DNA from 4 places in the Planctobacterium sp. AWH2_060 genome. Region 2 is predicted to be linked to each of the others. Evidence: predicted binding sites of a transcription regulator. Region 2 holds the regulator's gene; each other region holds the start of a gene.

What was found. Region 2 encodes FliA, which starts transcription of late flagellar genes. Its sites were predicted from a motif close to CTAAAGNTNNNNNNNNNNNNGCCGATA; they were not measured.
Region 1: a site for FliA is predicted at 5,740-5,766, ahead of flgM (flagellar biosynthesis anti-sigma factor FlgM). Genes of this name have one in related genera too.
Region 3: a site for FliA is predicted at 5,457-5,483, ahead of ACXAD8_RS11070 (DUF5610 domain-containing protein). Genes of this name have one in related genera too.
Region 4: a site for FliA is predicted at 6,050-6,076, ahead of ACXAD8_RS08745 (flagellar protein MotY). Genes of this name have one in related genera too.

The regions. Positions count from the first base shown of each region.
Region 1 is NZ_JBSWTG010000001.1:2,445,820-2,453,638, forward strand. Features, by position in the region: gene flgE (flagellar hook protein FlgE) at 1-1,006, opposite strand, end outside; gene ACXAD8_RS10440 (FlgD immunoglobulin-like domain containing protein) at 1,025-1,951, opposite strand; gene flgC (flagellar basal body rod protein FlgC) at 1,961-2,386, opposite strand; gene flgB (flagellar basal body rod protein FlgB) at 2,386-2,787, opposite strand; gene ACXAD8_RS10455 (CheR family methyltransferase) at 2,936-3,760, opposite strand; gene ACXAD8_RS10460 (chemotaxis protein CheV) at 3,767-4,705, opposite strand; gene flgA (flagellar basal body P-ring formation chaperone FlgA) at 4,854-5,564, shown strand; gene flgM (flagellar biosynthesis anti-sigma factor FlgM) at 5,804-6,139, shown strand; gene flgN (flagellar export chaperone FlgN) at 6,152-6,562, shown strand; gene ACXAD8_RS10480 (LPP20 family lipoprotein) at 6,723-7,217, opposite strand; gene ACXAD8_RS10485 (flagella assembly protein FlgT) at 7,498-7,819, shown strand, end outside.
Region 2 is NZ_JBSWTG010000001.1:2,341,075-2,348,893, reverse strand. Features, by position in the region: gene flhB (flagellar biosynthesis protein FlhB) at 1-421, shown strand, start outside; gene flhA (flagellar biosynthesis protein FlhA) at 527-2,626, shown strand; gene flhF (flagellar biosynthesis protein FlhF) at 2,654-4,042, shown strand; gene ACXAD8_RS09955 (MinD/ParA family protein) at 4,039-4,905, shown strand; gene ACXAD8_RS09950 (RNA polymerase sigma factor FliA) at 4,902-5,627, shown strand; gene cheY (chemotaxis response regulator CheY) at 5,671-6,054, shown strand; gene ACXAD8_RS09940 (protein phosphatase CheZ) at 6,088-6,846, shown strand; gene ACXAD8_RS09935 (chemotaxis protein CheA) at 6,861-7,819, shown strand, end outside.
Region 3 is NZ_JBSWTG010000001.1:2,585,863-2,593,681, forward strand. Features, by position in the region: rRNA gene ACXAD8_RS11045 (23S ribosomal RNA) at 1-542, opposite strand, end outside; tRNA gene ACXAD8_RS11050 (tRNA-Ala) at 853-928, opposite strand; tRNA gene ACXAD8_RS11055 (tRNA-Ile) at 1,162-1,238, opposite strand; rRNA gene ACXAD8_RS11060 (16S ribosomal RNA) at 1,456-2,987, opposite strand; gene ACXAD8_RS11065 (RNA recognition motif domain-containing protein) at 3,643-4,095, shown strand; gene ACXAD8_RS11070 (DUF5610 domain-containing protein) at 4,149-5,426, opposite strand; gene trmA (tRNA (uridine(54)-C5)-methyltransferase TrmA) at 5,647-6,747, shown strand; gene fabR (HTH-type transcriptional repressor FabR) at 6,781-7,392, opposite strand; gene ACXAD8_RS11085 (acyl-CoA desaturase) at 7,488-7,819, shown strand, end outside.
Region 4 is NZ_JBSWTG010000001.1:2,047,684-2,055,502, reverse strand. Features, by position in the region: gene ACXAD8_RS08785 (PrkA family serine protein kinase) at 1-888, opposite strand, end outside; gene ACXAD8_RS08780 (alpha/beta hydrolase family protein) at 1,335-1,889, shown strand; gene ACXAD8_RS08775 (alpha/beta hydrolase family protein) at 2,160-2,705, shown strand; gene ACXAD8_RS08770 (Fe-Mn family superoxide dismutase) at 2,766-3,347, opposite strand; gene grxD (Grx4 family monothiol glutaredoxin) at 3,613-3,954, shown strand; gene ACXAD8_RS08760 ((2Fe-2S)-binding protein) at 4,085-4,279, opposite strand; gene ACXAD8_RS08755 (peroxiredoxin) at 4,608-5,213, shown strand; gene rnt (ribonuclease T) at 5,279-5,902, opposite strand; gene ACXAD8_RS08745 (flagellar protein MotY) at 6,197-7,057, shown strand; gene ACXAD8_RS08740 (GntP family permease) at 7,224-7,819, opposite strand, start outside.

The sequences.
Region 1 (7,819 bases), 100 kb from region 2:
AGTTGATTGCTAGTGTTTGAGCAGTATCAGCCCCAGAAGTCAGTCCTGTCAGTTGAACTGTAGTTGGTAACAAAATATCACCTGCCGTCCCTGTTGGCAAAGAACTGCCATCTGCGGCCTGTATCTCAGTGAAGTCACCGCTGGAATTAAAAACAAGTCTTGTTCCCCAAACACCGGTGGTTCCTGGTGTGTCGTTGGGTCCGGTCAAGGTTTGACCAAATCCAACATAATTCTGATCAACACCTGCTACAGGTCCAGCATTTGGGCCAGTTGGATCAGCGGGTACTGTTCCATCCGGGTTGGTGTAGTCGTAAAATTCACCATCCACAGATGTGACAACTAACCATTCATTACCAGCCGCGTTTTCATCTTTGATGAAATAAAAAGTCTGAATATGGGATTCACCTAGTGAATCATATACCGTTATTGATGTGGAAGCGTTGTAGGTGTTCGTGTCGTTGGGATTAAAATCATTTGGATCAAGTGCCGGATCACCCGCTGGCAGGTTCATTCTTAAATCGACCTCTGACGTGGGCGATGGATTACCAGATGAATCAGGTATTTGTACCGGTTCGGCAGTACTCAGCGCGATAGAAGATGATGTACCATCACTATTAACCGGGAAGCCTAACAGGTTGTCACCTTGAGAGTTAACCACAAAGTTATCTTCATCCAGTTTAAACTGACCTGCTCGGGTATAGGTAAAATCCTGAGATGCAATATCCGGTACAGTAACAAAAAAGCCGTTACCCGTTATCGCCAAATCCAGCGCAGTGTTAGTAAACTGCAAGCTCCCCTGGCTAAACTGTTGGGCAACTTCTTGTGTCACTACACCGTCCCCCACTTTAGTACGACCGCCGCCGAGTAGAGACGATGCAAATACATCACCAAATTCGGCACGTGATTCTTTGAATCCCACGGTGTTAACATTGGCAATGTTGTTTGCCGTGGTATCCAGATCTTTTTGAGCGGCAGCGACACCACTCAGGGCTATATTAAATGACATTGCTCGTTCTCCTGTTAATTAGCCGACATTTATAATATCTGATAGGCGGATACTCTCATCACCCGCCAGATTGAGTACCACGCCAGATGTACCGGCACCTGCCAGGCTGACGCTTTCAACTCTTCGATTAATTCCATAAGGGATAGATTCTGTTTGACCATTCACCTCACCCTCTATTTTTATTTTGTAGGATCCGGGCGGCAGGATATTGCCTGCGTCGTCAGTACCGTCCCAGCCAAACTCGATATTACCTGCCTGTTGGCTACCCACATCAATGGTGCGCAACACTTGGCCAATGTTATCTTCTATGATGATTTTCATATCTTTAACATTTTCAGCGGCAACCGCTGTTCCGGTCACCTGGGCATTCATCTGCACATTCAGTTGCGTGTTCAAGCCATCAACCGTGCCCGTAGCTTCTACTTTGTATTTTCCGCGTGGCATGTGATTACCATCAGCGTCAGTGCCATCCCAACCAAAGGAGATTGCCCCGGCATCGTGATTGCCGCCGTCAATTTCCCGTACAACCTCGCCGTACTCGTTAAGGATCTGAATTTTCATGTCCTCTACAGGCGCATCAGCGATAATGGCACCACTAACAGCGCCATCCTGCCAGGTAGTACCTACACTGGATTCGGTTAACACGGTTTGTCCAATCAAACTGGTTGCCTGTAAGGCCTGATTGGAATTCATGGAAGCAGCAAACTCATCAAATTTATCGTTTAGCTGCGATAAACTGTCAGCCATAGTAAAACTGGTCATCTGCGCCACCATCTGGTCGTTATCTACCGGTTTGGTGGGATCCTGCATCGCCAGTTGTTCTGTTAACAATGAAAAGAAGTCTTCCTGAGTTAATTGAGAATTGGCGTTTGGATCGGCAACAGGAACACTTTCTTCCTGCCAATAGAGACCATCATTCAATATTCTGTCACTGATAGCGTCCATATTATTCTCCTATCGACCCTGTCCCAGCATCATGACCCGACGAAAGATACGTTTTGTGGTATCTGCCACCTGAACATTCGCTTCATAAGCTTTAGATGCGGATAACATATCCGCCATGGATTCCACAACATTGACGTTGGGTTTAAATATGTAGCCATCTTCGTTGGCCATGGGGTGATTCGGTGAATATTCCATTTGCAGTGGCTTTTGACTTTCCACTACACCGAGAACATTAACTTTTGTCCCAAGAGGCGATTGTGCGTCAGTGGCGTTTTTCATCTCGGCGGCAAACACCGCATGTCTGGCCTTATAGGTCTCGCCGTACGAGGAACTGACGCTGTTAGCATTAGCCACATTACTGGCGGTGGTATTTAAACGGATACCTTCTGCATGCATGCCTGAGGATGCAATATCCATGACATTAAATAAACTCATTATTGCTGCCCTCCGGTCAGTGCTTTTTTCATACCTTTAAACTTGCCATCCAAGAACTGCAGACTGGCCTGATAACGCAGGCCATTATCCAGGAAAGAGTTCTTTTCAATCTGCGCTTCAACTGTGTTGCCATCGCCGGTATCAGGTTGTGTAGGTACCCGAAAGGTGATCAAGCGGTCACTTTGCATCTGGCCTTCGATGTGCCCACTGGAAGTACGGTTCAAATGCATGCGTTGTTCGTACGATGCACTTTTCATAGCTTCCTGAAAATTAATATCGCGGGCCTTATAACCAGGCGTATTTTGATTCGCCAGATTACCGGCGATCAGCTCCATCCGATCCTGCCGAACAGACACAGCGCGATGATGCAATGCGGTTAACTTGTCTAAACTGATGGCCATGATTTTTCTCCACAGCGTCAAAAAACTTACGGTGAAGTCAAAGCAAGGCACATGCCAAAAATGAGATTATGAAGATATTTATTTCGGAATACTGAACTGAGTCAGTTGCATTTAGCTGTTTACTCAGCCAATCAATAGCTGTACCGGATCACTTGCGGGTATAGTAAAGTCCGGGGTTGCAGCGGATCATGTTAAAATCAGAAGAGAGCCCCGCCATGGATTCAGACGCACCCAAGAACAGTACACCATCTTTATTCAGTACCGTGGCAATCTTTTGTAAAATGGCACTCTTTACTTCCGGTGCGAAGTAAATCAACACATTGCGGCAAAACACCATATCGAAGCGGCCAAGATTTGCATAGCTGTCCAACAGATTGAGTTGACGGAAATTGACCATCCGGGTTATTTCCGGCTTGATGCGCTTATTGCCTTCTGGCGTGTCTTCAAAAAAATGGCGTTTGCGTTCATCGGATAAGCCTCGCGACAACGAAAGGTTATCATAAGTGGCGTCTTTGCATTTCTTTAGCATTTCTGTAGACAAATCTGTTCCAGTTATCTGCACGCCTGGAAACCGACTGTTTTGTTTTTGATATTCTGCCGCCGCCATCGCGATTGAGTATGGCTCCTGTCCAGATGACGCAGCAGCGCACCATATCTTTATTGGCTGGCGATTATCAGCAAATTTAGCAAACAGCTCTTTATTGAGCAGTTCAAATGGATAGCGATCCCTGAACCACAGGGTTTCATTGGTGGTCATGGCATCAATCGCATCATCGCGTAAACCGCGATTGCGACCATTAATAATATCATTAACCACCTGACTGAGAGACGGCTCTTCATATTTGCGCATTAATGGTGCCAGACGACTACGCACCAGATACTGCTTATTGGGGCCCAAAACGATGCCGCAACAGCGCTCCAGAAACTCACTGAATAGCGTATAATCGTCTTCACTTAAGGTTTTATTTACCACCGACCATTATTCCGTAGCAGATTTATCCAGCCATTTTTTAACTGCAGTGGCCAATTCATCTGGGTGAAATTTTGCGATAAAATCATCAGCCCCAACTTTCTTAACCATGGCCTGGTTGAACACCCCACTTAAAGATGTGTGCAACACAACATGTAACTTGGCCAACTCCGGCGTACTTTTAATTTCAGCTGTCAGGGTATAGCCATCCATCTCAGGCATTTCAATATCACTGACAATGACCCCAACTTTGTCGGTAACATCGCCGGTTTCAGATGCAATCTCTTTTAATCGCTCAAGGGCTTCGCGACCATCTTTTGCCGCTTCAATCTCAAGGCCAAGAGACGACAACGCCTTCTTAACCTGACTGCGTGCTACAGAAGAATCGTCGGCGATAAAAATAATTTTGTTATCCAGACTGGCATCGTGCTTGGCCAATTCTTCCACCATGTCATCTCTAACCACTTCTCTGGCCGGGGCTATCTCATTGAGTATTTTTTCCACATCGAGAATTTCAATCAGCTCACCATCAACCTCTGTTACAGCTGTTAAATAGCTCGCTTTTCCCGCACCTTCTGGCGGTGGTAATATCGCTTCCCAGTTGATGTTAATGATGCGTTCTACTGATCCCACCAAAAAGCCCTGAACAGAACGGTTATATTCTGCAATGACAATAAAGCTGTTTTTGATATCTTCAATTTTTCTGCCGCCAGTGGCCATGCTCATATCAATAACAGAAATGGTTTGCCCCCGAATGTGCGCCACACCGCGCACCAGCGCATTGAGTTTTGGCATCGAAGTGAGTGGCGGGCATTGCAGTACTTCTCTTACTTTAAATACGTTTATGCCGTAGCGTTGCCGGTTATTCAACTTGAACAGCAGTAACTCAAGTCGATTTTGACCCACCAGCTGAGTTCGTTGGTTTACAGAATCTAAAATTCCCGCCATATAGCACCTCTAATTAATCCAATCAGGCACGATATTTGATTATCTAAATCACGTGATTGAAATTTATCCGCACAGCGTTATTTTTTTGACGCTGTCTAATGTTTTTAGAAATTGTCTTTAAGCATAGCCAAATTGGAAGAAAGTGAACATGAAAAATTTCGCCAACATCAAGAAAACTCTAAAACTTTCCCTAGTGGGATGGTTTATAACAACCAATATAGCGGCTGCGCAAGAAAAACATTTAATGCATGACCTGGTCAAAGAGACCGCTGAAATTTACGTTTATCAAAACGCTGACGTAGAAAACATCAATGATGTCGAGATAACGATCCGCGACGTCGATGAGCGAGTACACATACCAGTTTGCCCTGTTGATCTGGTTGCTAGTAGCAGTACACAGTCTTTGCAGCAATCCAATATCACAGTGAAAATCAGTTGCCCCAGCAACGGCTGGTTTTACTACATGAGTGCACAGGTTACTGAAATGCAGGAAGTGGTTGTTGTGTCAGACACGATTTCACCTGGTACTCTGCTAACAGAAAGTAATTTAACTATCGAGAAGATTGATAAACGCCGTTTACGTGGCGGCACATTTAGCGATAAAAGCCAAGTTATCGGAGCCAGATTAAAACGCCGGACGCGTGATGGCAGCCCGGTTACAGCAAACATGTTATGCTTTGTCTGTAAAGGCGATGCTATAGTAATTACCGCTAAACTGAGCGGTCTGGAAATTAAAACCAGCGGCATAGCGCTTCAGGACGGTAACATTGGCGATACTATATCAGTGAAAAATCGCCGCTCCAAGAAACAAATTGAAGCACAAGTCGCTAATGTCAACGAAGTTAAGGTGCATATCTGATTCGTCTCTTTTTCATGGGGTCAGAGTTGTTGAAACTTGCAGATTTGCAGTTTGCTTTCAACAACTCTGACCCCATGAAGTTATTGATTTTGTAGAGACTTTTTGGTGCTCATGGATTACACTTAAATCATTGATATCCGATGCACAAAAAAAAAGCGATATTGTAGGATTTTTATTAAAGTTAACTGTGTCAATGCCGATACACTAACTGAGGGTATCAAAAGTATTGGAATTTAATCATGGCTATTAACAATGTAAACGGTGCTGGCCAGAAACCGCAGTTGGAGAGTCAACGACTCAACCAGCAGCAGACTCAACAAGGCCAGAATGCAAATACAGCACAACAGGCAAACACTGCTGCTGCGACTCCGCGTCAGGATTCAGTGTCCTTGACTCAGTCTGCGCAACAGCTTGCAAATGTGCAAAAGAAAGGCAGTGATGCACCTGTAAACCAGGACAAAGTTGACAAACTTAAAGCAGCAATTCAAAACGGTTCATATAAGATCGACGCAGAGCAATTGGCTTCTAAGATCTCTAAAGCCGAGTCTGAGCTGTTTGGTTTATCTAAAGGCTAATGAATGTCAGACATGACTAAAGCACTTACACAACAAATTTCATTGCTGCAGGCTCTGAAAGAAAAGCTTGACGACGAGCTGGAATTAATTGTTGCCCGTAATGCTGATGGTCTGCTGACATTGGTTAATGAGAAGTCAGAGCTTCTGGAAAAAATCGCTGAGAATGATCAGCTGTTAAAATCAGAAAAATCATCATCTGGTGGACTTTCAGAAGAACAACAGCAGTTAGCTGAAAACGGCAAAGCCCTGTTATTACAATGCCAACATCAGACCGATGTTAATGCGCTGGCCGTCGAGAAAAACCAGATCCGCTTACAGCATTTGCGCAATGTTATGCTGGCAACGCGCAATAAAGAATCCATGACCTACACCAACAAAGGTAAAACCCAGGGCGGAATGCTGGGCAGCGGCGTGAAAGCTTAATCCCTTATCTTTTCTTAGTTCTTTTTTGTATTCCAACAATGCCTAATTAGTTATCTAGCACATTCGTCAGTAATAAACTCGATCTCTGAATACAACCCCAAAAAAAACCTCCAAAACAGGAGGCTTTTAAAATGGAATACTTTTCAAGGAATGAAGGTGATTAATAATAAATCACTTCTTTAACCTTTCTTGGTCGCGCCGTTGACAGGTAAATGTCGTAAACTTTCTGGAAATCCAGAGAAAGCTCGGTGGCGTAAACATCATCACCGACCGGATAGGATTTGACCACCTCGGCCCCGCGAATAACACCTTCAACTGAAGCTTTTAAATCATTATCCCTCAACACCAGGTTCGCTAGTGACTGTTCGGTATCAATTCGCTGTCCATACACTTGTTCTGCTAACTCTTTGTAGGCATCCAACTTCGACGCTTTGATGGCCATCAGCATTTTGACGGAATCATTACCGCCCATTTGAGAACTGATGGGCGCGTATCCCACAGCTGTCAATACCGGATAAGATTCAGGCTGCACATACTCCCACTCTACCTGTTTGTCATCGTAGTAAATGGCTTCCAGTGATTTGCATCCAGAAATACCAAAGGCCAGTGCACCAACTACCAGTACCTGATCAAGCCTGTTAACTAATTTACGCATAATAACTCACCTAAGTATTGCTCAGCCGGATTAATCAGCCGACACTATTGCTATCAATGACAGTTAAAATATTGACATTGAATTTTTGATAACAACACAAAGCAAGTTTTCTGCCAGCTCAGCTAAATTATCCTGATTTGTATAACAACAATGGTATACATCCTGCTAACACATGGCATAACAATCGTTTTTGTCTAGGTAGCAGCGGTTTTTTGACACTAAAAAAGAAACTGATCTACTTCCTGAGCAAAGATCTGAAATGGTTCAGAATGAGGTTGCCATGTACAAATTTATATTATTGTGTGCCATCACACTGCTCTCGATGAGCGCTCATTCCGCCTGGTTTGAGGCTTCTGGTCAGGCGGTTATTCACAATGACAACAAAGAGCTGGCGCGACAGCAGGCCACTCATGAGGCCATCAGGCAAGCACTTTTGTTTGCCGGCGCTTCAGTTCGCAGTGTTCAGGAAATGACTGATGGCTTATTGCAAAATGACCGGCTGGAGATCCGGGCCATTGGAGAAGTTGCCAGTGTAGAGTTGATCAGCGAGCATTATTTCGATGACTATATTGAAGTGGCAATTAGAGCGGATATTTTCCCCC
Region 2 (7,819 bases):
TCCGCAGGTAAAAGGTCGCATCAGGCGTTTACAATATCAGGCTGCGGCAAGGCGGATGATGCAAGAAGTGCCTAAAGCGGATGTGGTGGTCACCAACCCAACTCATTATTCTGTGGCTTTAAAATACGACCAGGAAGGTAATCGCGCGCCCTACGTAGTGGCCAAAGGTGCGGATGAATTAGCGATGCATATTCGTAAGATTGCCGAGGGGAATGGTGTGCCATTACTCGCATCTCCAGCACTAACTCGAGCTATTTATTACACGACAGAGATTGATGAAGAAATTCCTGAAAAGCTATTCCAGGCTGTCGCTCAGGTACTAGCTTATGTTTATCAGCTAAAACGTTTTAAATCTGGTAAAGGTCACCGGCCTAAACCCCTGGCTAAAGATCTGCCCATTCCACCTGAGCTAAGACATTAATTCCGCAGTTTAGTTTAGCTTTTAGACAAAGATTCACAGTATCTCATTAATTGGCCTGGTTATTGCTGAATACCCGCAGTTGTGTCAATTAATTAACATGCAGATATGTCAGTAGCCACTTATTTCAATCGCATAGACCAAAATAAATTAAAAGAAATTACCTCCGGGCTGGGCACTCCTATGGTGTTGTTGGCCATCATGGGTATGGTAATTTTGCCTATGCCGGCATTTCTTTTAGATGTGCTGTTCAGCTTTAATATCGCTTTGTCACTGATTGTGATTCTGGTCTGTGTATTTACACAGAAGCCGGTGGACTTCGGTATATTTCCTTTAGTGTTGTTGATTGCCACGGTATTGCGATTAGCGCTTAATATTGCATCTACTCGCGTTGTATTACTTGAGGGCCATGAAGGTGGTGACGCCGCAGGTAAAGTTATTCAGGCTTTTGGTGAAGTGGTTATTGGCGGTAACTTTGCGGTCGGTATTGTGGTGTTTGCCATCTTGTTGATCATTAATTTTAAAGTAGTTACTGCGGGTGCCGGAAGAATATCAGAAGTAAGTGCTCGCTTTACCTTGGATGCCATGCCAGGTAAACAAATGGCCATTGATGCGGATTTGAATGCCGGTTACATAGATTCTGACGAAGCGCGTAAACGCCGGGAAGAGATCACCGCTGAAGCGGATTTTTACGGCTCGATGGACGGTGCTTCTAAGTTTGTAAAAGGCGATGCGGTAGCTGGCTTGTTTATTATGCTGATCAATATTGTGGGCGGCTTGTTCATCGGTATGATCCAGCATGATCTGGGATTCGGTGACGCAATAGAGATATACACCTTACTGACCATTGGTGACGGTTTGGTGGCGCAGATACCCAGTTTATTACTGTCAGTTGCTACCGCCATTATTGTGACGCGGGAAAATGATACCCAGGAGATGGGCAGTGAGTTAAGCAATCAGTTAGCTAACCCACAAGCCATGTATGTTACTTCCGGTATTCTGTTTGTTATGGGTATTGTTCCTGGCATGCCGCATCTGGCGTTTTTAGGTTTCAGTGCCATCATTGGCGGTTATGCTTTCTATCAGCAATATCGCGCTAAAAAGGAAGCAGAAAAACCAGCGGTGGTTGAGAAGAAGAAAGACTCAGCTCCGCAGCCAGCAGAAATTAAAGAATTAGGTTGGGATGATGTACAGCAGGTGGACACCATTGGCCTTGAAGTGGGCTATCGCTTAATCCCACTGGTGGATAAAACTCAGGGAGGTGAACTGTTAACACGTATCAAAGGCGTGCGTAAGAAGCTATCCCAGGAGTTGGGCTTCTTAATCCCACCGGTACATATTCGCGATAACCTGGATTTGACGCCCAACAACTACACCATTTCCATGATGGGGGTAAATGTGGGCGAAGCCGATATTCATCACGATGAAGAGCTGGCTATAAATCCTGGGCAGGTTTTTGGCAAGTTAAACGGCACACCCACTAAAGATCCCGCATTCGGATTGGATGCCTTATGGATCAAACCTTCTCAGCGTGAACATGCACAAACTCTTGGATATACCGTGGTGGATGCAGCGACCGTAGTGGCCACCCATCTGAGCCAATTACTGACTAATAATGCCTATCAGTTGTTGGGCTACGAAGAAGTGCAGCAGCTGCTAGATATGTTGGCTAAATCTAATCCCAAACTGGTGGAAGGCCTGGTTCCAGATATCTTACCGTTAAGCACAGTAGTTAAGGTGTTGCAAACACTGCTGTATGAAGGTGTACCAATTCGCGATATGCGCACCATTATTCAGACCCTTTCAGAATATGGCATCAAGAGTCAAGATCCCGACGTTCTGGTTTCAGCGGTTCGTATTGCATTGAAGCGATTGATTGTTCAGGAAATTAATGGCGGCGCGAAAGAAATGCCGGTTATTACACTTTCTCCAGAGTTGGAGCAGATGTTACATCAATCATTGCAGGCGGGTGGACAAGATGGAGCCGGTATAGAACCTGGCCTGGCAGAGAATTTACAAAATTCTCTGAACCAGGCTGCACAACAACAAGAGATGGCGGGTGAGCCTGCAGTGTTGCTGACGTCTGGTATGCTGAGACCGGTTCTGTCAAGATTCCTCAAACATGTGGTACAAGGTTTGCATGTGGTGTCTTATCAAGAAGTTCCGGACGACAAACAAATAAAAATTGTCAGTGCGATTGGACAATAACAAGGCACCAACACCTGAGGTGATGAAATGAAAATTAGACGATTCTTTGCGAAAACAATGCACGAAGCCTTAAACGAGGTTAAAGCGGAACTGGGCGGTGATGCGGTGATCATGTCCAACAAAAAAGTCGCTGACGGTGTAGAAATTGTAGCCGCTTATGATAATGAGCCTGTTAAACGGGCTGCTCCTAAGCCAGCAGAATCGCAACAAGCTCCAACATTAGCAAAGCCGACTGGAAATGGGACGCCGACGCTTAGTGAGATTATCGGTGACTCAGGCGCTGACAGTTTAAAAGAACTGTTAGAAAAGCAGGGCGTCCCCAGTTTCAGCAAGGAGCCGGAACCTGGAACCTATTCAAAAGCGAAACCACAGCCAACTGCTGAGACAGCTCGTCCAGTGGTGGCTAGTGCCTCCGTCTCCGAACCCGTGCGTCAGAGTCAGGCAAAGCCGTCTGATAGTGGAGCTCCCGCAGTCAGCCTGCAAACGGGTGACAAAGCGATTCAGTCAATCCAGGAAGAGCTTAGATCGCTGCGCAACGTCTTACAGTTCCAGGTTGGTGGGTTGTTAAAGCAGGAACAACGCAGAGGACACCCATTACAATCCTATTTGGTTGATCGCCTGGAAGCTATGGGGATCAGTTCGGAATTGGCAGAAGATGTGGTTTCTTACGCGCCGGAAAGTGCCAATGAGCGAGAAGCCTGGTTATTCATTCTTAAACTTTTGGCTAATAGACTTAAGACAACCCGTAACGATATTTTGACGCAAAGTGGTGTAATGGCGTTTCTTGGTCCCACCGGAACCGGAAAGACAACCACTATTGCGAAGCTAGCTGCGCAATACGCTAAACGCTATGGCGCAGATCAGGTGGCATTGGTGACCATCGACAGTTATAGAATCGCGGCCTATGAGCAGTTGGCAACCTACGGTAAAATTATTGGCTGCACGGTTAAAAAAGCAGCAAACGCACAAGAGTTATCCGACGTTTTATATCAATTTAGGAATAAAAGGTTAGTATTGATAGACACCGCAGGCTTCGGTCAGCGAGATACAAGATTAATCAAGCAGTTAGATACTTTAAATGAAGCATCTTGTGCTAATATCAAAATGTACATGGTGTTACAGGCAAATACGCAAAGACATGTCATGGAACATACATTACGTATTTATAACAAATTGCCGGTACAAGGTTGTATCTTTACCAAAATTGATGAATGCTTCTCATTAGGTGAGGCAATCAGTGTCGCAATTCAGGAAAGATTACCAGTGGCCTATTTGACTGATGGACAAAAGGTGCCAGAAGATATAAAAATAGCGGATGCAAAATATATTATTTCATTGGCAGCAAAGCTTTATAAAAAATATGAATTGCCGCATACTTCAAAACAAAGAACAGTACATTCAGCAGTAGCAGTATGATTGAGGACCAGGCGAGTAGTTTAAGAAAAATGAGCCAAAATAATTTAACAAAAGTCATCGCAATCACCGGCGGTAAAGGTGGTGTAGGGAAAACCAATGTGACCCTCAACACCGCTATTGCAATGGCAAAGCTGGGTAAAAAAGTACTGGTTCTTGACGCTGACCTGGGACTGGCTAATGTTGATGTTATGCTGGGCTTACGGGTTGGTAAAAATATCTCTCACGTTTTGTCTGGTGAGTGTTCTCTGGAAGATATTCTGATTGAAGGGCCTCTTGGTATCTTAATCGCGCCTGCCACATCCGGTACTCAAAACATGGCCGAGTTGTCACCTACCGAGCACGCAGGACTTATCAGAGCATTTAGCGAGTTAAAAATTCCGATTGATGTTTTGCTGGTAGATACGGCTGCGGGCATTTCCGATATGGTGCTAAGTTTCTGCCGGGCATCGCAAGATATTATGCTGGTGGTGTGTAACGAACCAACATCACTGACCGACGCCTATGCACTGATGAAGATCCTGAATCGCGATCACGGTGTATTTAAATTTAAGGTTGTGGCCAATATGGTCAGAAACGCCAGAGAAGGGCAGGAACTTTATGCCAAACTCTCCAAAGTAACTAATCGCTTTCTTGATGTTGCCCTGGAACTGGTGGCAACTGTGCCCTATGATGAAAATATACGCAAGGCTGTGCGTAAGCAAAAAGCTATTGTTGATGTATTCCCAGGTTCACCGGCTGCCTTAGCCATATCTCATCTGGCGAAGCAGGCGCTTTCATGGCCGATTCCGGCGCAACCCGGTGGTCATCTCGAGTTTTTCATTGAACAACTAGTTAAACGGCAGGCAGCGAGTAATCAGGCGTGAACAGTAAAGCAAACGCTTACAAACAACATGACGATAAAAGGTTGCTTGTGGAAAAGCACGCACCTCTGGTCAAGCGTATTGCTCACCACCTTATGGCGCGGTTACCCGCCAGTGTATTAGTTGAAGATTTGATTCAGGCTGGCATGATTGGCCTGTTAGAGGCATCACGAAATTTTGATGGTACCAAAGGTGCCAGTTTTGAGACCTTTGCAGGTATCAGGATCCGAGGGGCAATGCTGGATGAGATCCGCAAGGGTGACTGGACCCCCAGATCGGTGCACAAGAATGGCCGGGCGATAGCCGAAGCCATTAACGAAGTTGAAAGAGAAATCGGCGGTGATGCCAAAGACGTGGATGTCGCCGAAAAAATGCAGGTATCCCTTGCTGAATATCACCAAATGCTCTCAGAGGTCAATGCCGGTAAAATAATCGGTATAGAAGATTTAGGAGTGACAGAAGACGTTCTGACAACGGATAAAAATAAGGGCGAAAATACCCCTTTTGATGATCTTATGGAAGGTTCATTTCAAAAGGCTTTGGCAAATGCAATTACAACTTTGCCAGAACGTGAGGCAATTGTTTTGTCTCTGTACTATGATGAAGAACTGAATTTAAGAGAAATTGGTGAAGTACTGGATGTAAGTGAATCCAGGGTGAGCCAAATCCATAGTCAGGCTATGCTTAGATTGAAGTCCAGAATGCAGGCATGGCAAGCTGGATAGCGTATAATAATAAAACTTGATTGAATCCTCACTGGAGGCGGTTTTGGATAAAAACATGAAAATTCTCGTTGTTGATGACTTTTCTACAATGAGACGAATCATCAAAAACTTGTTGAAAGATCTCGGCTTTACCAATGTCCAGGAAGCTGATGATGGCAGCACTGCATTGCCGATGTTGCAACAAGGTGATTTTGATTTTGTAGTTACTGACTGGAATATGCCCGGCATGCAAGGTATCGATTTGTTGAGAGCAATTCGTGCCGATGACAAGCTGAAGCACACGCCGGTATTGATGGTAACTGCCGAAGCTAAAAAAGAACAAATCGTTGCTGCTGCCCAGGCAGGCGTAAATGGCTATGTTGTTAAGCCCTTTACTGCCGCTACGCTAAAAGAGAAGCTCGACAAAATTTTTGAGCGTCTTGGTTAGTTCAGGACAGTCCTGAGATAAAACGGAGCTGAAATGACTAATGAGAAAAGCTCTCCCATTTCGCTTGAAGATGCTAAGCAGTTAGTCGCATTTTTAGAGCAAGGGGATGATGAGGCCGCCAGGGCCTTACTTGAAGCCAGCAAAATCCAGGATTCAATGGAGTTATTTGCTGAGGTGGGTAAATTGACCCGCCAACTCCACGATTCTTTGAATACCTTTAACATTGATTCCCGAATCGTTGATCTCGCAAACGAAGACATCCCGGATGCTCAAACTCGTTTGAACTATGTAATCGAAACTACCGAGCAGGCTGCAAACCGAACGATGGATGCAGTTGAAAGTAGTATGCCGATCGCTGAGAAGATCAATTCGAGTATCAGCCACATTTTACCTGAGTGGAAAAAACTTATGACCCGCCAGTTAGAACTCGGTGAATTTAAGTCCCTTTGCCACGAACTTGACGGTTTTTTAGAACAAGCTAGTAAAGATTCTTCGCAATTGAACGATTTATTAACTGAGGTTCTGATGGCGCAGGGATATCAGGACTTAACCGGGCAGGTTATTCGTCGCGTGATTCAACTGGTTAAAGAAGTTGAAGATAGTCTCGTAAACATGCTCACAGTATTTGGTGAACCTGAAACCGAGCTTAAAAAGGTAGTCGGCAAAGTGGATAAATCGAAGAAGGCAGATGCGAGTGAAGCAGAGGGCCCGATTATTGACGCTGCGGAGAGAGATGATGTCGTTCAGGGACAAGACGATGTAGATGATCTGCTTTCGAGCCTGGGTTTTTAACGTGGAGTTGATGCATGTCGTTTGATGTTGACGAGGATATACTTCAGGACTTCCTGGTGGAAGCCGGGGAAATTCTGGAACAATTACAAGAGCAACTCGTCGATCTGGAAAACAATCCTGAAGATGCTGATTTGCTCAATGCAATATTCAGAGGCTATCACACCGTAAAAGGCGGTGCTGGCTTTCTGTCGCTAACCGAACTGGTGGATATCTGCCACGGTGCGGAAAACGTGTTTGATACCATGCGTAATGGTCAAAGACGGCTGACGCCCGAATTGATGGATGTCATTCTTCAGGCGACAGACGTCGTTGTGGAAATGTTCGAGCATGTTAAAGCCCGTGAACCTCTGCAGGCGGCAGATCAAACATTACTCGACACCCTGCATCGATTGAGCCAGCCGGAGAGCGCTGATGAAGCAGCGGCTCCAATTCCAGCTGCAGAGCCCGAATCCGCAACTGCCGAAGAGGCGGTTGATGACGATGATGAATTTTTTGATTTTGATGCGGACAGTGTCACATCAGATGACGATGGTGGTATCGATGAAATCAGCGAAGATGAATTCGAGCAACTACTAGACGAATTACATGGTTCAGGCGGAGCGCCAGGTAAGAAAGAAACGGCTGCGCCAGCCGCTGCTGCTCCCGCGCCTGCTGCTAGCAGCTCAGGTGGTGATGAAGACATTACCGATGAAGAGTTTGAGGCGCTGCTTGACCAATTACACGGCAAAGGCAAATTTGTTGGAGAGGGAGAATCTGCAAGTGCTGAGCCTGCCAGTGCTCCTGCCCCGGCTAAAGCACCAGCTCCCGCACCTGCTGCTACCAGTTCAGGTGATGACGACGATATTACCGACGAAGAGTTTGAAGCGTTGCTTGATCAGCTACACGGCTCTGGAAAAGGCCCGGGCGTAGAGCAAGCAGAAACGAAACCAGCGGCACCAGCCTCAGCGCCTAAGGCTGCTCCCGCACCAGCCCC
Region 3 (7,819 bases), 240 kb from region 2:
TACGCAGTCACAGAACAAGTCTGCTCCCACTGCTTGTACGTATACAGTTTCAGGTTCTGTTTCACTCCCCTCGCCGGGGTTCTTTTCGCCTTTCCCTCACGGTACTGGTTCACTATCGGTCAGTCAGGAGTATTTAGCCTTGGAGGATGGTCCCCCCATCTTCAGACAAGATAACACGTGTCCCGTCCTACTTAATATGTGCTTTATGTTGCTTCGTGTACGGGGCTATCACCCTGTATCGCTCAACTTCCCAGAAGATTCCACTACAACATAAATCATCGGCTGTTACCCGTTCGCTCGCCGCTACTAAGGCAATCTCAATTGATTTCTTTTCCTGAGGGTACTTAGATGTTTCAGTTCCCCTCGTTTGCTTCTGCAACCTATGAATTCAGTTACAGATGACCCTAAGGCCGGGTTTCCCCATTCGGACATCGTAGGTTATAACGGGTTTTATCACCTTACCTACGCTTTTCGCAGATTTACACGTCCTTCATCGCCTCTGACTGCCAAGGCATCCACCGTATACGCTTAGTCACTTAATCATACAACCCCTGTATCACTCAATGTTGCCATTAGTAATCCAGAAATCGTCTGGTTGACTGTAACTCGCCTATGTCAGATAGAGTAAAACGCTATCGTTTACCCTAAATTTTAAAAATACATACTTGGTTGATATTGCATGCGTTATCGAAACAACACATCAATATCGATGATTTATCAGCTTTTCCAGTTTGTTAAAGAACAGTTTAAGGTCGACCCGAGGGTCAAAAAAACCTTAACAGATAAACTTAAAAGTAAACCTATCTGTTAAGGCTTCGTCGGAATAAATTCCGACCTACAGTAAAGAAGAAGTGGTGGAGCTAAGCAGGATCGAACTGCTGACCTCCTGAATGCAAATCAGGCGCTCTCCCAGCTGAGCTATAGCCCCATTTCTTGCTTCGTCCTTAAGCTTTATATCGCGTTTTTCTTCCTCACTCAGTCGGTTACATACTGACAACGTATGCGCCCTCCTTCGCTTGTCGAAAAGCCTTATCTAAAACTTAATGACTGGCAATAAATACGCCGAAGAATGGGATGATGTAAATTTCGTTAATCGAGGCGTTTGACGAGGACGTTTAGCCCACTAAACGACGAGTCAAACAACGAAGAGTAACGGAATTTTGGTAGGCCTGGGCAGACTTGAACTGCCGACCTCACCCTTATCAGGGGTGCGCTCTAACCAGCTGAGCTACAGGCCTTCATTGCACCTGAGCCAACGGCTTAGGCTTTCTTCGGTCTTCTTTACTTTACTTTTTTAAAGAACAAATTAAGGTCAACCCGAGGGTCAAAAAAACCTTAACAGATAAACTTAAAAGCAAACCTATCTGTTAAGGCTTAGTCGGACTAAAGTCCAACCTACATACAATAAAACAATCTGTGTGAACATCGAATTGAATTCAATTCGACACCTTTACGTAAGGAGGTGATCCAACCCCAGGTTCCCCTAGGGTTACCTTGTTACGACTTCACCCCAGTCATGAAACACAAAGTGGTAATCGCCCTCCCGAAGGTTAGACTAACTACTTCTTTTGCATCCCACTCCCATGGTGTGACGGGCGGTGTGTACAAGGCCCGGGAACGTATTCACCGCAGTATGCTGACCTGCGATTACTAGCGATTCCGACTTCATGGAGTCGAGTTGCAGACTCCAATCCGGACTACGACAGACTTTAAGGGCTCCGCTCCACATCACTGTCTCGCATCCCTCTGTATCTGCCATTGTAGCACGTGTGTAGCCCTACACGTAAGGGCCATGATGACTTGACGTCGTCCCCACCTTCCTCCGGTTTGTCACCGGCAGTCTCCTTAAAGTGCCCAACCAAATGCTGGCAACTAAGGACAAGGGTTGCGCTCGTTGCGGGACTTAACCCAACATCTCACGACACGAGCTGACGACAGCCATGCAGCACCTGTGTCAGAGTTCCCGAAGGCACCTATCCATCTCTGGAAAGTTCTCTGCATGTCAAGTGTAGGTAAGGTTCTTCGCGTTGCATCGAATTAAACCACATGCTCCACCGCTTGTGCGGGCCCCCGTCAATTCATTTGAGTTTTAACCTTGCGGCCGTACTCCCCAGGCGGTCTACTTAGCGCGTTAGCTTCGCTACACACAGAAATGAATCCGCATACAGCTAGTAGACAGCGTTTACGGCGTGGACTACCAGGGTATCTAATCCTGTTCGCTACCCACGCTTTCGCACATGAGCGTCAGTTTTTGGCCAGAGAGCCGCCTTCGCCACTGATGTTCCTCCAGATATCTACGCATTTCACCGCTACACCTGGAATTCCACTCTCCTCTCCAAAACTCTAGCTATACAGTTCCAAATGACTCTCCCAGGTTAAGCCCGGGGCTTTCACATCTGGCTTATATAGCCGCCTGCGTGCGCTTTACGCCCAGTAATTCCGATTAACGCTCGCACCCTCCGTATTACCGCGGCTGCTGGCACGGAGTTAGCCGGTGCTTCTTCTGTGAGTAACGTCACAGCTAAAGGGTATTAACCTTCAACCTTTCCTCCTCACTGAAAGTGCTTTACAACCCGAAGGCCTTCTTCACACACGCGGCATGGCTGCATCAGGGTTTCCCCCATTGTGCAATATTCCCCACTGCTGCCTCCCGTAGGAGTCTGGGCCGTGTCTCAGTCCCAGTGTGGCTGATCTTCCTCTCAGAACAGCTAGAGATCGTCGCCTTGGTGAGCCTTTACCTCACCAACAAGCTAATCTCGCTTAGGTTCATCCCAGGGCGAGAGCCGAAGCCCTCTTTGGTCCGTAGACGTTATGCGGTATTAGCCATCGTTTCCAATGGTTGTCCCCCACCCCGGGGCAGATCCCTAAGTATTACTCACCCGTCCGCCACTCGTCAGCGATAGCAAGCTATCCTGTTACCGTTCGACTTGCATGTGTTAGGCCTGCCGCCAGCGTTCAATCTGAGCCATGATCAAACTCTTCAATTAAAATCGAAAATATAAATTTTTTGGGTCGACATCAAAATCAATCGATGCCCACACAGATTGTCTTATTGCTGATTGTTAAAGAACGTTGCTAACTTGTTTTTGTTAGCTGCCTGAGTCTCTCCTCAAGCGGGATGCGCATTCTACACTTCCCGTTTGGCTTGTCAACATTTTATTTGAGTTTATTTTTTCAAGTAACTTGTTGTAGCCCGCTTACTTAAAGGCCCGTAGAGTTTTCACTCAATTCGGTTTTAGACTTTAAGAAGCCGCTTCGAAAGATTGTCTCCCCAAGCGAGGCGCGCATTCTACAGACATGATTTACACCGTCAATACTTTATTTCAAATAATTGACAATTTTGTTTTGAATGCTCAGTTTTTACACTAAACGAGCAAATAAGCATCCGAAACAGTCAAAAAACACTGTCCACTGCACAAACTGAGTTTCATAAAACTACTATTAAAGACGCAGAATAAAGTCAGCTACTATTGTTATATATAAGCACCGCTCTGAGTTTCTGCTTCCTATACATAAACATAGGATTGTGTTTAGTCAGATATTGGTTACTATTGTTTATGGGTTTTTGATGTTTACACAACATTAACACTAAAAAGTCAAACACCCTGACACATTACAATAATTATAGTTAAAGGATATCTCATGCCATTTTTCTTACCAAGCCTGGCAATTGGCGCAATTGTCGGTGTTGCAGGCTACTTATTATTAGATTTCGATCTGCTTTCCATCAACTCCCCAATCGCTTTTCTATTAGGTGCTGTAGTTACAGCATTAATACTGGCCTTTATGCCAAATGCCTCAACAGGCGATCAGGAAGATGATGAAACTGATTCTGAAGTTGCAACGCTTTACGTCGGTAATCTGCCTTATCGCGTCAACGAACAAACAGTGAAAGATTATTTTGACAAGGTTACCAATGTAAATTCGGTTCGCCTGCTCAGAGATCGCAAAACAGGGAAAAGAAAGGGTTTCGGCTTCGTTGAAATTCCTGCCAGGGACGTAGATAAAGTTGTTAACAAGCTCAATGACAGTGAATTTGAGGATCGCACTCTTAAAGTAAGGATTGCCAAAGACCGCAACGAAAAAGAAGAATAACCAGTTGGTTAGTCGTTAGACAATGTGTGAAAAGCGCCACTTGGCGCTTTTCTTTATTCTACAACTTTATTTTCACTATCCGGGGCTGTTTTAGACTCACTGCCTGGCAAGCCGCTTAACAACCGCTGATTGAACTCCTGAAAACGATTAAAGGCCTCCAGTAATTCCGGCGTTTTAATATTTTCAACTTCACTGATGAGTCCATTGACCAATTCATCGAATGTATTGCGTTGACCGAATAACCGATCATTGGTGTCTAGCGAATCCAGTAAATTGTCCAGGTACTCTGAGATTGTCTTAATCGCAGGCTTAGCAGACTGATTATCTTCGTCTTTGTAATTTGACACCTGCTCATAACGCTGCACTGTTTCGATCTTTTCAGTGCGTGACAATTCTAGTGCAAACCCGGCAATCTGAGAGTCCTCTAAGCCAATTTCACTGGCCTGATTAAATGCCTTTTGAATATCCCCATTAAAGAACTCATCCACAAGGCCAGATGTCTGTTCGACAAAAGCCGCGATATCTTCCATCTCTTCGGCGCTCAGCTCGCCTTTTACAGAGAAACTAAAACGTTCAGCCTGAATAAATTCATAGGATTGTTGAGCAGCAACGGTGAGTTGTCCTGATTCAACGTCTTCGCCATCTCGCTTTTCAGCTTGTTGTTTGACAAAAACTTCTTGTTGCGCCTGGAAGCGTTGAATAGTTTCAAAGGAAATCTGAACTTCATCGCCATCACGCGTAGTTAAAGTTAACTCACTGCTATCCTGTTGTTCAGCCTTTACACTTTGCTGCGCACTAACAGCATCGGTCTCTTCCTTCCCAAAATACTCCTCGCGTAATTCATCCAAACCTTTAGTTATGGCTTTGAGGCTATTAGAGATCCCTTCGTCCAGCTCTTCATTCATGAATGCAGATAAATCTTTGCGAGCCTGAGAGATACCTTTTTCCACTCCTTTGCGAGCCTGTTGGAACATCTCTTCTAGCTTCTCATCATCAGCGCCATTTTGTTTCGCCAATTTCAGCGCCCCGCCGATAAAGTTCAATACATTTTCGGCTACTTCTTCAAAATCAAAGGGCTTATTCTGCGACTTTGGTTTTAATCCAGCCAGCAATTCCTGCTGTCCTGAAAAAACCACTGATTGATCAAAGCTGGTCTGCAAGATACGCGCAGCAGCCACGGACTTGGCATTACTACTCAATGAAACCTGCTCGGCCGCCAATTCCTTTAGAGCCTGATTTTCTCCCGCTATAGCTGGCTTATCAGGCGTTACCTTTTTATTTTCCACTGCGGTCTTTTCAGAACCAGTGGATTTGATATCACCTAAGTTCATGACACTATCCTCATTTAACCTCATCCTTGTTATCGGCTTACCCTGCATAGATTTTAGTCGCTAATTAAAAGAAAGGCACCTGTATACCCAAACCACCTCAAGATACTGTTTCAGAGCTAGCATCTTGAGGTGATTTGGGTATAGAGGTGTTCAGGGTAAAAATATGGTAGTATGCGCGGCTATTTGATTTTCATTAATAAATTTCCGGCGACAACTTTCTATGCAACATATACCCAGTGATCCCGATATCTATCAGTCACAACTTGCTGAAAAGCAAAGCAGGCTGGCAGAGCTGTTTAATCCTTATTTCAACGGAGAACTGGCAGTTTTCGCCTCACCATTGCAGCACTACCGTTCCAGAGCAGAGTTTCGCGTTTGGCATGAAGGCGATGATCTATTCCACATAATGTTCAACCAGGATACTAAGGAAAAGTATCGAGTCGATCAGTTTCCGGTGGCGATAGAAACCATTAATGAGCTGATGACATTGCTGCTCAGCCACATCCGGGGCAACAGCATACTCAGACATAGGCTTTTTCAAATCGACTATTTGAGTGGTTTGAGCGGAGAAACAGTCATTTCATTGTTGTATCACCGCCAGTTAGATGAAACCTGGGAAACCGAAATAGCGAAGTTAAAACAAACAATCGCAACAACACATAAGGTTAATTTCGTTGGTCGAGCCAAAAAGCAAAAACTGATAAAAGACCAGGATTTCATAACTGAGTCTTTAAAGGTATTCGATCGCGAATATCAGTTTATGCATGTAGAAAACAGCTTTACCCAGCCCAACCCCTACGTAAATCAATCCATGATTGAGTGGTGTATCGAAAACACCCGCGATAAAAAAGACGGTGATCTTTTGGAATTCTATTGCGGGGCTGGCAACTTCTCCATACCTTTGGCGCAAAATTTTCGAAAGGTAGTCGGTACTGAAATATCCAGGACTTCGGTGGCCGCAGCAAATCACAATATAAAGCTAAATCAGGTGGATAATGTTTTTATTGCGCGCATGTCCAGTGAGGAATTCACTCAGTATTATCATACCGGGGAAAGCAAAAAACGTCTTGAAGGCGCGGGGCTGGAGAACCTGGAAATTTCCACCATATTGGTGGACCCTCCGCGGGCCGGGATCGATAATGATACACTTGAGTTGATTCGTGCTTATGAAGAAATCATTTACATATCCTGCAACCCGGATACCCTCATTGACAATGTCAAAACCCTAAGCAACAGCCATGACGTTGTGAAACTGGCTCTGTTTGACCAGTTTCCCTATACCCATCACATAGAGTCTGGGGTTATATTGAAAAGAAAATAGCGTACAAATGTGCGCTATTTAATGGTGTTTTAACTATTCACTGTGATCTGAGCGGGCAAAACGCAATGCCCCGATAGCGATAAAGCGCAGTTGCTTTTCCACTCTTTTTGCTAAATATAATTTCTGTTCAGCACTGGCATCGATAGCGTCCGCACCAGCGCTGAACACGATACGTACCATAGCTTCTGCCTGCAATCCCGACATTTCGCGACTCATTTTTGTAGTAGCGACGGTATAATCCGTTAACTCTTCAACAAAATGGGCAATTTCTCTTTGCACTGCCGCCCGAAATGCCTGAGACGTGCCGGTATGTTCGCGCAACAAGAGTCTAAATACATTGCTGTTTGCCGAAACATATTCCATGAAGGTGGCGACAGAGGTCTGAATGACACTTCCTCCGGACTCGATGCGAATTCGCGCCTGACGCATTAATTGCCTTAACGCCAAGCCAGCCTCATCAACCAGAGTCAAGCCTAACTCGTCGATATCGGTAAAATGTCGATAGAATGATGTCGGGGCAATTCCCGCCTTGCGCGCTACCTCCCGCAAACTGATACTGGAAAGTCCTCGTTGCTCATCCATAATAGAAAACGCAGCATCAATTATTGCCCTGCGAGTTTTTAGTTTTTGTTCCTTGCGATTCAAACGACTTCCTCAGGTTAGAAAGGTGTAATGTTCAGGTTGCCAATATTAATTGAAGACACTAAAATTAGCGAACACTTGTAAGCTTAAATTTGAATATGACTAAACCACCTCTGATTCTCGTAAACGTATTATTTTTTATCATTACCGCTTCTGTGGCAATTTTTGTAGTGCCTGTTGAGGCGTATTTTAACAGTTTTGACTGGAAAGAGGTGACTGCCTGTATCGCTTTAATCTGGATGTCAGGCATGTCCATTACCGCGGGTTATCACCGCCTTTGGTCTCACAAAGCTTACGAGGCTCACACCCTTGTTAAAGTATTTTATGCTATCTTCGGAGCAATGGCGGTTCAGCGCAGTATTTTGCATTGGTGTTCAGATCACCGCATCCACCACAGACACGTAGATGACAATGAAAAGGATCCCTACTC
Region 4 (7,819 bases), 290 kb from region 2:
CAGAATCAGACCGTCAAAGGGTAGGGCAGAGAAACCTTCAGTGGGGTTGTAGTTGCCTTCCTGAGTGGCGGTCAGTAACGGGTGCAGCACCTTAATTGGAGCCTTAAACATCTCCACGAATTCCATCAATCCCTGATTAGCTTTACACAACGACCCTGAGTAGCTGTAGGCATCCGGGTCATTTTGCGCAAATTCTTCCAGGCGGCGGATGTCTACCTTGCCCACCAATGATGAGATATCCTGGTTGTTTTCATCACCCGGTTCTGTTTTGGCTATGCCCATCTGATCCAGGATGGATGGAAAAACTTTAACCACTTTAAACTTGCTGATATCGCCATTGAACTCATGCAGACGTTTACGCGCCCAGGGTGACATAATGGGTTTTAAATAACGTTGCGGAATGCCGTATTCGCGCTGTAATAACTCGCCGTCTTCATTGGAGTCGAACAAACACAAGGGACTGTCGTTAACCGGGCTGCCTTTAATGGCGTAAATAGGGACTCTTTGCATTAATTCTTTGAGTTTTTCTGCCAATGAGGATTTACCGCCGCCTACCGGACCTAACAAATACAGAATTTGTTTTTTCTCTTCCAGGCCTTGTGCGGCGTGGCGTAGATAGGAGACTATCTGCTCGATCGCTTCTTCCATACCATAGAAATCGGCAAACGCCGGGTAACGGGAAATAACCCGGTTGGAAAATATCCGACTTAAGGCCGGGTTTTGCGATGTGTCAACTAATTCGGCTTCACCAATTGCTTGCAAAAGACGCTCTGCGGCATTGGCATAGGCCGTTTTATCGGTTTTACAAAGCTCAAGGTATTCTTGAATGCTGAATTCTTCTTCTTTGTGAGCTTCGTATCTTTGTTGATAATGTTCGAAAATTCCCATGAAAAAACCCCCAACATGGCAAGCCTGGAAAGGCTAAATTTAGACAGCGCTTTGTAGAGTGCGGTGATCTTTGTGGTACAAATTTCGTTCCCCAAAGGTCAACACGCTCTCTAATCTTAGACCCTAAAAATCGTTAATGTGTTGCACCTTTAGATTAAATTTAGCTAAGAAAAGCCGTAACAAATTGTTTTAGGATATCAATATGTTGTGGCGTTCCAGTTCAATTTAAAAAAAATAATCGGGACACTTTCAGCATAGTATCAATTACTGAGATTGCCATGTTTTCAGCAAGGATTTATTCCCCTGGTAATCGGGCTGAAATGGAGGGAGGTTAAAAAATTTTACAATTTGAACAGTAACAATATGGACGCACCTGCTTGGCTGGAAGAGCGGGTGCTGTTATCTTTTGAGCCCACCGTAATGCATTATTATTAAAGGGAATTTAAGTGAAAAACTATCTTATTTCCGGATTGTTGCTCGCGCTTCTTAGCGCCAGTAACACTGCGCAATCAGCCATACCCGAAAATTCAATCACCACAGAGTCTGCCAGTATTTTGCCTTTGCAAGTGACGTTGGAGCCAGAGGGATATCGTACTGATGCGATTACTCTGGTAGATAGGGCTGTGCCTTTTGCCAATTTTGAAGAGTGGCTGGCAGATGTAAAAAAGAATGCTCGAAACGAGAAAATGGTCAGTGGTTTTCAGAGAAACATGGGCAACAGTGACACCGACAGGCTGCTTGCTAATACCGAGAGTCACTGGATTGCTTATCAGTCAGATGGCCTGAAAATCTCCGGAGTTATGGCATATCCCAAAAACTGGCAGGGCGGGAAGTTACCGGTAGTTATTTTTAATCGCGGCGGTAATTTCAAGCACAACGTAAGCCGTATTTTATTGGTGAAGAGGTTGTTACCCATAGCAGAGCAGGGTTACCTGGTGTTGGCCAGTAATTATCGGGGCTCCCGATACAGTGAGGATATACCAATCAGTAATAATATGTGATCGCTCAGCGTTAGTCTCATAGCCATGAGGTCGCGACGCGCGAGTGAAGGAATACTGGTGGTCTTTCGAGTCTCGCGCAAAGCTCAACGCATCCTGCTCTCGCCCCTTACCAACATCCTTGTTGGCAACAAAGAGATCATGGCTATGAGCAACGTCGAAGATGGGTTTGAAACGCATTTATGCTGTGTTAGATGTTTTTGATTTAGACCCACTAGACCCGCAAACATCTGCCTTGCCTAAATGCGTTTCAATTCCCACTGAGTAGATCACATATTATTACTGATTGGTATTAGGGATGAGTTCGGTGGGGAAGACGTTAATGATGTATTGCGCCTGATTGAAATCGCTAAAACTATTCCCAATGCAGATGCCAGTAAAATCGCTTTATTTGGTTGGAGTCGCGGGGCCATGATGACCTGGCAAGCACTGCGTCAAAATACCCAGGATATCAGCGCCGCCATTGTGGGAGCTGGGGTTGTAGACATGGCTCCGGAGTTGCAGCGCAGACCAGAAATGGAAAAACTGTTAACCCATATGGTACCTGACTTTAAAGAAAATCGTGAGAGCCTGTTGCAACAGCGTTCTGCGATAAACTGGATGCAGGGACTGAATGCCGAGGTACCAGTGTTATTATTGCATGGTGATAAAGACTGGCGCGTGGATGTGACGCAGTCGCAAATGGCTGCGCAGCGTTTAGAAGAGTTGCAGCATCCTCATGAATTAGTGGTTTATCCGGGAGGGGAGCACAGCCTTTCAAAACATCAGGACGACGTGCAGCGCCGGGTTTTGGGATTTTTAGAAGCGCATTTACGCTAAACGGATAATAAAAAGCCCGCTAAATCAGCGGGCTTTATATTCGGGTCTTTTACTTAGCAATTATGCAAAGTTGTTTGCTGCGAATTCCCAGTTAACCAAAGCCCAGAATGCTTCCATGTACTTAGGACGCAGGTTGCGGTAGTCGATGTAATAAGCGTGTTCCCACAAATCAACTGTCATCAGCGGAGTTACGCCTTCTTCAGTTAGCGGGGTTGCCGCGTTGCTGGTGTTTACGATGTCTAGACCACCGTCTGCAGTTTTAACTAACCAGGTCCAGCTGGAGCCGAAGTTGTTTACCGCTTTGTCGTTAAATGCCGCTTTGAACTCGTCGAAAGAGCCCCACTTAGCATTGATGGCATCTGCCAGAGCGCCTGTAGGTTCGCCACCGCCATTCGGGCTTAAGCTGTTCCAGTAGAAAGTGTGGTTCCAGATCTGAGCAGCATTGTTGAACACACCGCCAGAAGAGGTTTTAACGATCTCTTCTAAAGATTTGCCTGCCATATCTGTGCCTTCAACTAAACCGTTCAGCTTAGTGACGTAAGTGGCATGGTGCTTACCGTAGTGAAAGTCCAGGGTTTCTGCAGAGATGTGTGGTTCAAGAGCATTTTTCTCATAAGGTAATGCGGGTAATTCAAACGCCATAATGATCTCCAAGTAATCGGCTGATGAGTTTGTGAAGCACAATCCTAGTCCTTAAATCGCAGGATGAAAAGACACTGTGCCTGTTTTCTTAAAAAGAATAATTTTATCTATTTCTGTACCGCTATATAGGTACGCATTAAATTATTTAAACCGATCAGCACAAAATTCGTTATTAAAAGCCGCTTGCTTCGCGGATCAGAACTTGAAAAAATACAAATAATCGCAATTATGATTGCATCAGAAACGCAATTTACAGGACCTGAAGATGGAAACCCTAGATAAAATCAAACAGCAAATCGCTGAAAACCCAATCCTTTTGTACATGAAAGGTTCGCCAAAGTTACCTAGCTGTGGTTTTTCCTCGCAGGCAGCACAAATTATGATGAGCTGCGGTGAGCAGTTCGCTTATGTGGATATTTTGCAGAACCCTGACATTCGCGCAGAACTACCCAAATACGCTGAATGGCCAACGTTTCCGCAACTGTGGATTGAAGGTGAGTTAATTGGCGGAAGCGATATTTTGCTGGAAATGTATCAGCAGGGTGAGTTGCAGCCTATGATTAAAGCTGCTGCTGAGCGCGCTAATGCTGACGGCGACAAGGCTTAATACGGCAACTGTAAAATGGAAAAGCTGCTGATTTCTGGCAGCTTTTTTTTATACCTAAAATTTCAAGGGGTCAGAGTTCTTGAAACGTTAATCGAACTTCAAGAACTCTGACCCCTTGAATTTTTTTTGCTTAGCAAACTTCTTTGAAAAGTGATTCGTCGATGATGGTGCTGTCGATGATTTGCTGCGTTAATTGCGTACATTTACCGCATTGGTTGGCGATGGCCATGTGGGCGCGAAGATCACGGATGTTGCCAACACCTTGCTCGGTGACAGCTTGTTTTATATCTTTGTCTGTAATGGCGTTACAAAGACACACGTACATCAATGGCTTCCTGTGGTTAAATGTGAATTAATTTTAATCTTTAGGTAAGTTTGGAGTTGAAAATCATTCTCACTTACCGTTACAAATGATAATAATTGTTATTTAAAATATTGCAAGCTTTTGTTTGCGTTATTTTTCTGTTCGCCACGATAAAAATATCTGTAAACCGGGCAATTTTTCAGCGAGCGATTAGAATATTTGAATCATTCGATTGAATTTATAGATTGGTTTTTACTGAACTGTCCTTATATCCTTGCCGTATTCGAATTTTATTCTCTACTGACTCTGGTCGGTAGGGAGATTAAGTTAACTATCATTGGAGAATATAATGAGTGTACTAGTAGGTCGTCCCGCTCCTGATTTCACTGCTGCAGCAGTACTGGGTAATGGTGAAATTGTTGACGAATTCAATCTTGCTGACGCTATCAAAGGCAAAGCAGCAGTTGTTTTCTTCTATCCATTAGACTTTACCTTTGTATGTCCTTCTGAGCTGATCGCTTTCGATCACCGTTACGAAGAGTTCCAAAAGCGTGGTGTTGAAGTGATCGGTGTTTCTATCGATTCACAATTCACTCACAACGCATGGCGTAACACTGCCGAGAAAGACGGCGGTATCGGTCCGGTTAAATACACCCTGGTAGCAGACGTTAAGCACGAAATTTGTCAGGCATACGACGTTGAGCACCCAGAAGCTGGTGTGGCTTTCCGTGGTTCTTTCCTGATTGACAAAGAAGGTGTGGTTCGTCACCAGGTTGTCAACGATCTGCCTCTGGGTCGTAACATCGACGAAATGCTGCGCATGGTTGATGCATTGAACTTCCACGAAGAGCACGGCGAAGTTTGCCCTGCTGGTTGGTCTGAAGGTAAAAAAGGTATGGACGCAAGCCCAGCTGGTGTTGCTGCTTACTTGTCTGAGAACGCTGAAGGTCTATAAGGCTCCGTTTTCCCGAATAGCGAAAACCCGGCATCTGCCGGGTTTTTTAATGATTGTTTAAAAGACTATAAGGGCCAGCCCCCCAGGTGCTTAACCCGGTTTACCAGTTTGCAAAACAATTGTGCGGTTTTCTCTGCATCGTATAAAGCGGAGTGAGCCTCGTCTTGATCAAAGGCAACCCCGGCTTGTTCACACGCTTTCACTAATACGGTTTGCCCGTAAATGAGTGCTGATAAGCTGGTGGTATCAAAAGAAACAAAGGGGTGGAACGGACTGCGTTTGATATTTTGTCGTTCTGTGGCGGCGTTTAAAAAGCTCATATCAAAAGCGGCATTGTGTGCCACCATCACGCAGCGCTGACAATCCGCCTCTTTTTGATGTTTGCGGATCTCTTTAAACATTTCTTTCAGCGCGAATTCTTCGGATACCGCACCGCGCAACGCACAGTGGGGGTCAATGCCGTTAAAATCCAGTGCAGACTTTTCCAGATTGGCGCCTTCGAATGGCTCAACGTGAAAGTGAATGGTTTTATCAATCGATAAGAACCCTTCATAATTCATTTTAAGCGTGACGGCAGCTATTTCTAAAAGTGCATCGGTTCGTGCGTTAAAACCCGCCGTTTCGATATCTACAACAACTGGAAAATAACCTCTAAAACGCTCGTTAATGGCGTGTCCATCATCCTGCATATAAATCCTAACTGAAACCTCAGGCTCAAAAACGCAGATTATTGCAGGCTTGGCATGACTTATCCATGATTAATCGAAGAGCGGCTTTTATTAGCTAACTTTTTGTGCAATCCATGCCATGCACTGATAAACTGAAAAGGCTTGCTGTTGAATTTCGGATTATGGCTGGCGTTAGCAGCATAAATGTTCAACCTTTTTTAATAATGGTCGATACAGGCATTGGAGAGGGCAGAAATTAACGATTTCTGTGTATGACTGTAATAAAAAGAAGACGAAGAAAGCGTAGAGGCAATAATGAAAAAGTTATTGGCACTGTTATTAATTACGCCATTACTGGCACAGGCCAGTTTACGGCAATATAAGGCTGATGTGGAAGAGTCTGTTTGGTTCAATAGCGAACCGAATCGTCTGCATTGTACCCTCAACCATCAAATCCCCGGTTACGGTACTGCGTCCTTTACCAGCTCAGCCAGCAAAATTCTGAATATGGAATTCAATCTGGACATGTTGCGACTGCCTAAGAATTATGGTGTAGCAGCGGTGTATTCTGTGCCGCCAAAGTGGATGCCCGGACTGATGCATAAAAATATTGCGGATATGACCATCAGAAAGCAATTCGATGGTGATTTACCGGAGCAGGCTGCCTGGACTATGTTGTCGGAACTGGAAAAGGGTTTTTGGCCAACCTTGTACTATCAGGATTGGTATAGTCAATATGATAAAGTCGCTGTCGCGCTGAATGCCAGCAACTTCCACGAACCCTATGAGCAATTCGTCAATTGCGTTTCCAATCTGTTGCCCTATAGCTTTGATGATATTAAATACACGGTACTGACCTACAAGTTTGGCGGTTCGGATTTAACCAAAGCCTCTAAACGCAAACTGGACATGATTGGCGCCTATCTACAGGAAGATCCCGATTTGGAATTGGTGTTGTTGAATGGTTACACCGATAGTTACGGTGGTAAATCCAAAAACAAAGAAGTGTCTGAAATGCGGGCCAATGCCATTAAGAGCTACTTTGTTAGTATGGGAGTCGATGGTGAACGAATTGATGTTACCGGTCATGGTGAACGACGCCATGCAGCCCCAAACACCACGTCTAATGCCAGAGCTAAAAACCGCCGAGTCGTGATACGGATGCAAAAAGCGTAAACATATCTTAAGTATGAGAAAGCCGCTGAACATAGCGGCTTTTTCATTTCCAGAGCATGGTAGTTCAAGGGGTCAGAGTTCTTGAAAGTCCAATTTACTCCTATGCAGAATCCTAAGCATCTGAATATATTGATAAAAGTGGTTTCAAGAACTCTGACCCCTTGAATTAGAATAGGGTAAACAGCAGTACTGCCAGCATTAAACCTACCATGGGGATTACCACTGTTAAGGCGGCCACTGGCCAGTAGGCTTGCTGGTGAGTTTCGTGACAGATGGCGCGAATAGTGGTTACGATATAGCCGTTATGGGGCAGGGTATCGATGGCACCTGAGGAGATGGATACTATGCGATGTAGTTGTTCCGGGTTAACGCCTTGCTCCAGATAATGTGGCCCTAAAAGGGGCATGGCGATGGCCTGACCGCCGGAGGCCGAACCGGTTAAACCGGCAATTACACTGACGGCAACTGCCGCACCTAACAATTCGTTGCCGGGTAAACTGGTCATCACCGCAACGGCGGATTCAAATGCCGGTGTAACTTTAGCGACAGAGCCAAATCCCACCACCGCGGCGGTATTACCGATGGCCAGTAATGCGCCTATGGTGCCCTGGTTCACAGCCGAAGAGATATCCTTAAAGCGTTTAAAGTTCAACAGCAAAATGGTTAACACACCGCCGCCTAAAGCGACTATCAGGGCCAGTTGTTGTAATGATTCATGAAAGGTGAAAGATAACCCCAGTACCACAAACAGCGGCAATAAGC